Regions from separate parts of the Leptothoe sp. ISB3NOV94-8A genome, predicted to be linked through region 2. Evidence: riboswitches for the same ligand, from Rfam matches in the RefSeq annotation. Region 2 holds a riboswitch; the other holds the start of a gene.
What was found. A riboswitch is a leader RNA that binds a small molecule or an ion and turns the genes downstream of it on or off. The one in region 2 is predicted to bind cobalamin.

Region 1 (4,656 bases), on a different contig from region 2:
TGACGAACGGGGAGTAACCAAAGCCACCACACTAACCAGAGAAAGACTGGAGTGGCGATCGCTCCCATCACCCACCCCTTGTTGATGCTTATCTTTGGTGGCCACTGCTTGAATCGCTCTCGCATGCTTGAGACTCCCTCAATGTTGAGCCCATTATCGCTCCCATCATTCGGGAACGCCCTAAATATTTATGCGCGCTTAACCACCCCATTTACGCCAAGGCGTATTCTGCCTTTTTTGTGCTTTTGCAACCAATGCGGGTTTGAGCCATGGTCCATGGACTTTTGAACTAAGTCGATGGGCCATGGCTCACCATCAGGCCTATGCAGTTCCTGCCATAGCTTGAGTAACGGTCTCTTTATCCAGCTCAGAGCCAATGACCACTAGCCGAGTCTGACGAGATTCATCCGCTTGCCAGGGGCGATCATAAAAGTGATCAAAACGCTGGCCTACACCTTGCAAAACTAGTCGCATCGCTTTGTTTGGGACAGAGACAAAGCCTTTAATGCGATAAATCTCTTGCTGCTTCACCAATGATTGCAAACGTTGCACCAAAACAGCAGGTTCAAACGCCTTATCTAGCTCAACATAAACGGACTCCAGATGATCGTCATGCTCATGCTCTTCTTCATGATCATGATGGCTGTGACGACTATCCAAGTCATCTTCAACAGCGGCATTAAAGCCCAGCAAAATATCTGGGCTAATCTCACCCTGCTGACAAGGAACAACCTTAACACCCGTGGGTGCCTTCTGTTGGAGCCATCGTTGTACCTTAAGACGGTTATCCTCCGACATCACATCGGTCTTAGTCAGTAGCACCATATCAGCACAGGCTAGCTGATCCTCAAACAGTTCCTCAATGGGTGTCTCATGGTCTAATGAGTCATCTGCCTGTCGTTGGGATTCTAGGGCCTCTAGATCGCCAACAATTTGACCCTTGGCAAGGGCATTGCCATCCACCACCGTCACCACACCATCCACGGTTGCGCCAGTCCGAATTTCAGGCCAACGAAATGCCTGCACTAAAGGCTTCGGCAGCGCTAACCCTGAGGTTTCAATGACAATACAGTCAATGTCTTCTCGTCGCTTTAGAAGAGTTTGCATGGTAGGCAAAAACTCTTCTTGCACAGTGCAGCATAGACACCCATTAGCAAGCTCTAGAATTTTAGTATCAGGGGTCTCATCTTCATCACAGACCTGGCAGGATTTTAGAATTTCTCCATCAATGCCAACTTCTCCAAACTCGTTGACTAATACAGCGATGCGTCGTCCCTGGTTGTTTTGCAATAGATGACGCACCAGCGTAGTTTTACCGGAACCTAGAAAGCCGGTGACTACGGTAACAGGAATTTTATGCATTGGTTTTTCCTAACGACTAAAGATTCAAGATTTTGTGCAAATTTGGTTTGGTAGAGGTGCACATTGGTGCACCCGTCAGGATGCAGACAACTGATTCTGATCCTGCATTGGACGTACAGCAGTGGGTTCCTACAGAGGAACTATTTATTTCTAAAAAAGCTCTTTCCTAAATTCTCTCCAAGCAAATTGAAGTCAAGTATGAAAGAAAGCTAAAAATAACAAACAGGATAGTTTGAGATGTCTAGTCGATCTTTTACCTTTCCTTTTGGAGCTACCATGTACGCATAAGTTGCAGAGTGGGCAAATTCAAGACCATGTCTACCTTTTGGGACATTATCTTCCAGATACATACACAGTACCCTTTAAGAGGGTTCACAGTAGATCAGCGTAGGTTAAGCGAGCAAAACATAATCCATCATCAGTGTGGACAGAAACGTACCGCCCACACCGCAAATAATAAAACCAGCAAATCGCAGCGCTGAACTTTCGGGTGACTGTTGGAATAGGCGACTACCCATCCCATAGGCAGCTGTTGCGATCGCAAGCTGAATCAATGCAAATCCTAGCAAATAAGCCATCAAAGGACCCATTTCAGCACCAAAAATGGATTCTCCGTAAGCAAATCCATGGAACAACCCAGAAATGGCAGCTAAACCAGTGATAATTGTGCTATTTGGCCGCTTTTTTAGGGCTAGTAGTACACCAAAGACAAGCACTGAGGCAGAAATTACCAGCTCAGGAAGCGGCAAATCAATGCTCACCAAATGAATTCCTGTACCCAAAAGAGAGGCTAAAACAAAGGCAACAGGAATAATTAAGTTGCGACCAATGGCTGCTGCTAACAACCCTGAGGCAATGACAAACACTAGATGGTCTAATCCAATGACCGGATGACCAATACCGGATAAAAATCCTTCAATGAAATTACCGGGTGTCTTTCCACCTAACGGATGGTGAGCTAGGGCAGGCAACCCATTGAGGAGAAGTGCTGTGATCGCAACAAGCGCAATCTTGCCTGAACGACAAAGATTCTTAACCTTGAAACCCTTCAAGGCGACTAAAGCATATAAACCCATCTGTACCTCGCAGATCAATAAAACGGCAGGTTGACCATCGGCGGGCATTCTGACTGGGAGGTATAAAACTTCCTTCACAGCTGCGGGACAGTGGCAGATTTTCACTGCGCTTTCCCCCTTTCCTCTAGCGGCTGTTCCCCACTAGAACCGATGCTAAGCAGATTAAATCTACCACCTTCGCCTTCGCTTTGGATATCAAAATTGCATAGGATTAACTATTTAGGATTGGCATAGAACGTTGTTTCTTGGCCTTTCTGTTAGAACTATACCCATACCCTGTTGTAGGTCCTATGCCATTTGCCACGTCATCTCTTCCCCTGCCCGTAACGGCACAAGTTCAGACTCAGTCAGAGGCACTTGATCAGGGATGCGCCACGTTGTTTTGACCAAGGTAATTTGCTGCGTATTGCGGGGTAGTTGGTAAAAGTCTGGTCCATGGAAGCTGGCGAACGCTTCTAGTTTATCGAGGGCGTCAACGCTCTCAAACGCTTCTGCATACAACTCCATAGCATGCAAGGCCGAATAGCAACCGGCACAGCCACAGGATGTTTCCTTATTGTTGCGATCATGGGGGGCACTATCGGTACCCAGAAAAAACTTAGGATTACCCGAAGTGGCCGCTTGCAAAATTGCCCGACGATGCTGCTCATGTTTCAAAATTGGCAGGCAATAAAAGTGGGGGCGAATTCCCCCTTGGAAGAGCGCATTACGGTTAAACAATAAATGCTGCGGTGTGATGGTTGCAGCCACATGGTTATGGGCCAGAACAAATTGCACAGCATCTGAGGTGGTAATGTGCTCAAGCACGATACGCAGGTTGGGAAATCGCTGCTTAAGTGGGAGCAACTGTTGCTCGATAAATATCTTCTCACGATCAAAAACATCGACCCCTTTATCGGTCACTTCCCCGTGTAACAATAGGGGCATGTCCACCTGCTGCATGGCAGCAAAGACGCGATCGCACTTACGAATATCCGTCACACCAAAGTCTGAATTGGTTGTTGCACCGGCTGGATAGTATTTAACCGCTTTAACAAACTGGGAGGCTTTGGCCGCAATGATCTCTTTGGGGTCTGTATTGTCAGTCAGGTAGAGGGTCATCAGCGGCTCAAATTGTTTGCCAGCTGGAATGGCTGCGATAATGCGATCTCGATAGGCTGCCGCATCCGCTACCGAGCGCACGGGGGGCTTCAAATTCGGCATAATGATGGCGCGGGAAAACTGACGCACCGTATGGGGCAAAACCGCTTTCAGCATCACACCGTCCCGCACATGCAGATGCCAGTCGTCGGGTCGAGTTATGGTAAGCTTTTGCATCTTTTAATCATTAAACAAGTAGCAACGTGATTATAGTGTCCATCCACTATGGAAAGCCATCTAATACTCAATCCCTATCTGGGCTGGAATACCTGCACTGATGGGGTGCTTGATGCGATTCATTTCTGTCACCAAATCAGCAACATCAATTAATTCCTGGGGCGCATAGCGTCCGGTACTGGCCACATGACAATGGTTAGGACGAGCCTGAATGCCTGCCATTACAGGTGTCAGATCTAGCCGAGCTTTTTTGAGCGCAATGTGTAATTCATCCAGAACAACCAGGGAAATATCGGGGTCCGCAATGAGCTTGGTTGCCGTTTGCCAGGCCTGCTCCGCCATCCGCTGGTCTTGATCCGGGTCCTGGGTTTCCCAGGTGAACCCCCCACCCAGGGTATCGATACTGATGGGAAAACCCTGTTCCTTGAGCTTTTCCAACATGATGCGATCGCCATCGGGAAACGCACTGTCGTTTTTAATAAACTGCACCACAGCCACCCTCATATCATGGGCTAAATGGCGATAAACCAGGTTCATGGCACTACTGGTTTTACCTTTACCTAATCCTGTAAACAAAAGATACAGTCCTTTTTCATTCCCTGCGCGGTTGGCACGGGACTGATCTTTAGCGGCTTTTATCTTCTGTAGACGGGCTTGCTCTTCTGACGTATTTTGTGGGGTGTTCTGTGGGTTGGTCATAGTGTTTCCTCAATGTGAGCTTCGGCATCTAATACAATGGCCCTCAGCTGTTCTAGCATTTCGGGTGAAACCTGTTGCCATAATCCTCGCTGGTGGGCTTCTAACAACCGTTCTGACATATCCCGTAACGCCCAGGGATTATGGGTCTGGATAAAGCGTTGAACGTTGTCGTCTAGAATGTACGTCTCGGCAACGCCAGCAT
Region 2 (4,656 bases):
GTGACTAACGATTCAATCTCTCGACCCACCATTACTTGCATGCCTCCCGCATTCATACATGCTCAGACAGATGACCTTAGCATCACCTAAATAAGAAAAATTGTCAATAAGGATCTACGGCAATTTGTAGGTGATTTTATGAATTTAGGAGCGTGACTGATAATGCCTGCGCCACGGGAAGCAACTGTATTTAGTTTGCTCAGCAGACGATTAAGCAAACCTGAGGGACTTGTCGGTTCACATATCCGTTCGGGTGTTAGGTGATAGGGTTGGGTACTTTGGCTTAATACTTACACTTATCATCTCTAGGGCCTCATACCGTTTGGCCAGCCTGTGATCGTGAAATATGCGTGTAATCCCAGGTTTAGCGTAGGCAAGATCGGCTGCGATCGCAATCGCCCTACCATCGATCCCCGCTAAAAATCAGCTTTCTAAGCATAGGCCTTTCTTGAGATTTATACCCAATAAGCCTGATTTATGTACAACTTAACGTCTTCTAAAATTTGGTAAGCGGCTAGAATGCTGCGACCCACTACCCAAATTTTCCCATCCTTTTGGAGTAGATGAAGCTTATCCTGCCAAGGCTCAGGCACCTTGCCTGCTTTGATCTCGTTATCATCGTCTCAACGATTCCGTTGTTTGGGCACCGGTACTAATGTGGCATCGACGATTTGACCACATAGGGCTTGGTAGCCCATCGCGTTAAGATAGGCCCCCAAACTACCTAAGCAACGGTTCCACGAGCTCAACTATAATCACGCAACATTTTTTTGATCTCGAGTGTATGCATTTCTTCCTGTCCAATTTTGGTACGGGTATATTCTTCCAAATAAACGCTGGCGTTTTGGACCACATCTAGGAGCTTTTTGTACATATTTAATGCCGTTTGCTCATGGTTTAGACTTTCTGACAGGAGGTCTTTAACCGAGTGGCGGTTGTTTTCCTCAATAGCTGAGATTTGCTGACTGGGATGGCCTTCTAGCCCAGTAATAATCTCACCGGCTTCTTGGGCATGGAGTAAAGATTCATTTGCCTGAGTCTTGAAAAAATCTACAATCGGAATGCGATTGGGCCCAGTAACCATTAAAGAACAATGGGTATAACGCACCACACCAGCTAGCTCAAATTCCATAATTTGATTGAGCAGTTCAATGGTTTGTGAGGTGTCAAGGTTTTTCATTTAGTCATGTTGAGAATCAACGAGTTCTGATTATAAGCATGGAATAGGTTTTATGGGTGGCTATGATTTAATGGTTGGAGTTGAAAGATGATTGGGGCATGGGTTTAGCTAAGTAGACATAAATCATCTGGTAGATCATCTGGAAGCCTGCAATTTCAATTGCAACTAATAAGAGAAAGCTCATATTTCAACTGTTTCCAATCCCTTGTGCTATCGTCAAAGTAGAGTCTCATAAAGCAGAGGCGCTCTATTATGATTGGGCGTTTAGTGATTAGTTTAGGGTTGTTGGGGAGTATCTGTATAACGAGTGCAGCCACTGCCGCTGGGCTAGCTGTTGTCGACTCGGCCACATTAGGAACCCACCGTAATTTACCTTGGTCAGAGCCAGTTCAAATCAATGATCCGTTTGAAGGCAGCTTTGTTGGGGTATTTGACCGTCATTCCTTTAGCGATCGCTTTTTGAATACAACCGCCCGAATTGAGGTGCAGAGCCTCTGGAGTCGTGATTTTATTCGGGTGCTGTCGATTATTCGCGATCGCGACTGTCTCAGCGGGTCGTTTCGGGTTTCTCCAGATTTGAGTTGCTCAGAATTTAGTAACGCCAGAAATATCATTCAACTTTTCATTAAAGTTGATGGCGATGTGTTTCAAATTGATGGACAAAATAATGTGTTCTCAGTGAGCAATGAGTTAGCCCAAGCGTTGCAAAATGCACCAGAGACAACGCTTGATATTCGACTGGTGACTGATAGCGGCGAAGCAATCGATAGCAAAATTGGCGAGGACACCGTTAAAGCTTGGAAAACGGTCTATGCCACCGATCTGGCTCAGCCATTTTAAGACAGCACTCGTGCATCAATTTGATGGATGAGTTAGCTTGATTTGCACATACAACGGCACCTCGCCCCCGGCTAGAAAGCCGCTCCAGGCATTATATTCGAGGGGAAAGATTAGTGGCGACAAGCACCTGCTGCCAGTTTGCCTAGGCTGAAGGGATCATGTTTCTGAGTTTCCCTGCTGTGGAGTGGCACTGGACGGATACCAGTTTAATGCAAGAAGGGCCTGGCTAGCCACGACCATCTTTTGTCCGTTATCTGAAAGGGGCCGTTCACCCAAGTCTAGCGAGTCAGCCCGCACGGCACGGAACACGCCGAAGCGACACAGGCCACCCCCAAAGGCTAAACGCATTAATAGAAATGTGGGTACTTCTCGCAATGATTTGAGCAGTCCGACAACCCCAAACCGCATCAGTGATGATGACCCATGGGTGCGGGGAGTCAGCAGATAAACAACGATGTCAACCACCAGCAAAATCGCTAGGAGGGCAACAAGCAATGACAAAATATTCATGTTAGTAACTATTCTCATTTTTAGGATGGAGGCGGTTGCCCACTGGGGCAATGGACATACGATGAGAGAACTGCCGTTGTCAACATCGACGCATGCGGCGAGTCACTGATTGAGAGAGAGATGCGATCGTACATCCAATCAACATCAACCAACCCCGCCATGGAAATCGCCTGGCTGGTTTTCCAAAGGTCTTTTGGCTCCGCATCTTATGGGTAAGTGCCGTTTGTGAAACAAACGTAAGTGCCGCTTGTTTCACAAACGGATGAACCGACGCAGGAATACATCCAGGGCGATGCAGATACTGTTGCAACATGAGTGCTTCAGGCGGCAGTATAATGGATGGCACGATGCTTTTAACTTTTTTCAAAATGATCTGTTGAGAACGGGTTAGACAGTGCTAAGAGCAATAGATTGTTCATACCTTTTGCAGGCATAACAATCCGTGACACACTGGCCAACAGCTTTTCAAAAAATTAATTAGATAACTAATAGATGCCCAAAATTAACAGGCACACTTCATAGCTATGTAGCCAGATATGCCTAGGGTAGAGCATTGTAGAGATTTCCCCTGGCAACATAGTTACAATTACGCACTAAAATCATCATCCGTACCTCGCAGATGTTGTAGAACATGAGTTGAACTATCGGCGGGCATTCTGACTGAGAGGTGCAACACCTCCTTCACAGCTGCGGGACAGCGGCAGATTCTCACTGCTCTTTCCCCGTTTCCTCTAAGGACTGTTTCCCCTTAGAACCGATACGCCCAGTAATCTAGCACATTCTGACTACGCACAACACGGAATGTTAATTCAATTTGCGGTGCTGTCTGTGCGGCTCATTCTCGATTCCCTGACTCTAACGATGGCAAATGCATTCGCATTAGCAATAGTGTGGCGATCACCGCAGCAACAGAACTGACATAAAAAGGAGCCGCTGTAGAGACTGTTGCATAGAGCCAGCCAGCGATGAGACTGGCTGGTAGTGCGGACAAACCAACTACCATATGAAAGGTGCCGGTTTCAGCGCCTCGTCGGTTGGGGTGTACTAGATCGGCAACAAATGCTTTTTGGACACCCCGCGTTAGAGTGCCATAGAGGCCGTATAACATAAACAGTAACCAAATAATAGCAGGCGTCTCAGCTTGGGCAAATCCAAGATAGGTGATAGCAAAGACAAGATATCCACTGACGAGTAGCGGTCGTCGCCCTATTTGGTCAGATAGACGACCAGCGATCAGTCCTAATGAAACGGCTACCAGGTTAAAAGCTGCGTATAGTAACAGAAGTGTAGAGCCGGTAAAGCTCAGCTCTTGGGCCCGTAATAACAGAAAAACATCCGATGAATTTCCTAAACTAAAGAGAATAATTGCTAGTAAATACTGTCGATAGGTGGGGCTTAATCCTTGTAATGTAAATTGGGGACGTGCTTTTCTAGTTTGGGGACGTTGTTCTTTGACCTGAGTTAGTAAGATCAGAACACCCAGAAGCGCTGGGAAAAATGCGATCGCAAACACGCCTCGATAATTTCCTACAGAGTGTTGCAAAAAGACAAAACCCACCAGCGGTCCCAGCACTTCACCCACCGTTTCCAAACTATGGTGTAAGCCAAATGCCTGTCCCCGTTGGGCAGCAGTACAATTCTCAACAATTAGAACATCCCGTGGTGCAGCTCGTAATCCTTTGCCAATCCGATCAAACAAACGTGCCCCTAACACATGGCCCCAGGTTCCCGACAGAGCTAACCCTAGTTTAGACAATGCCCCTAAGCTATAACCGGCCAACGCAAAAGGTTTGCGCCGACCGGCCCAGTCCGACAGCCAGCCAGAGTACAGTTTCAAAATACTGGCCGTGCTCTCAGCAATCCCCTCGATCAGCCCCACTGTCCAAACTGGAGCACCCAGCATGCTCGTCAAGAAAAAAGGTGTTAGTGGATACACCATCTTGCTGGCAAAATCAGTCAGCAAGCTTACCCAGCCTAGAGCTTGAACGGTTCGTGTCAGCCTACGTGATTGATTAGTCATAGAATCCTACTGGGGGTTCTCAGGATGAAGTAGCAGGGGGATAAGATGATCTGTCCTATCCCCCCTGCCCTCAAAAATTAAGCTTGAGGCATGAACAGAGCCAAGC

Region 1: linked by a shared signal. The riboswitch ahead of SPB21_RS33290 (HupE/UreJ family protein) and the one ahead of SPB21_RS08830 (hypothetical protein) in region 2 are both predicted to bind cobalamin.

The regions. Positions count from the first base shown of each region.
Region 1 is NZ_JAXSQW010000003.1:280,222-284,877, reverse strand. Features, by position in the region: gene SPB21_RS33300 (pentapeptide repeat-containing protein) at 1-125, opposite strand, end outside; gene cobW (cobalamin biosynthesis protein CobW) at 322-1,362, opposite strand; gene SPB21_RS33290 (HupE/UreJ family protein) at 1,755-2,486, opposite strand; cobalamin riboswitch at 2,461-2,605, opposite strand; gene pyrC (dihydroorotase) at 2,727-3,755, opposite strand; gene SPB21_RS33280 (cob(I)yrinic acid a,c-diamide adenosyltransferase) at 3,816-4,454, opposite strand; gene cobN (cobaltochelatase subunit CobN) at 4,451-4,656, opposite strand, start outside.
Region 2 is NZ_JAXSQW010000001.1:2,014,470-2,019,125, forward strand. Features, by position in the region: gene SPB21_RS08810 (tetratricopeptide repeat protein) at 1-32, opposite strand, end outside; gene SPB21_RS08815 (ferritin-like domain-containing protein) at 746-1,180, opposite strand; gene SPB21_RS08820 (hypothetical protein) at 1,433-2,020, shown strand; partial or broken gene SPB21_RS08825 (SAM-dependent methyltransferase) at 2,303-2,431, opposite strand; gene SPB21_RS08830 (hypothetical protein) at 2,610-2,876, opposite strand; cobalamin riboswitch at 3,160-3,304, opposite strand; gene SPB21_RS08835 (MFS transporter) at 3,366-4,550, opposite strand; gene SPB21_RS08840 (TMEM165/GDT1 family protein) at 4,628-4,656, opposite strand, start outside.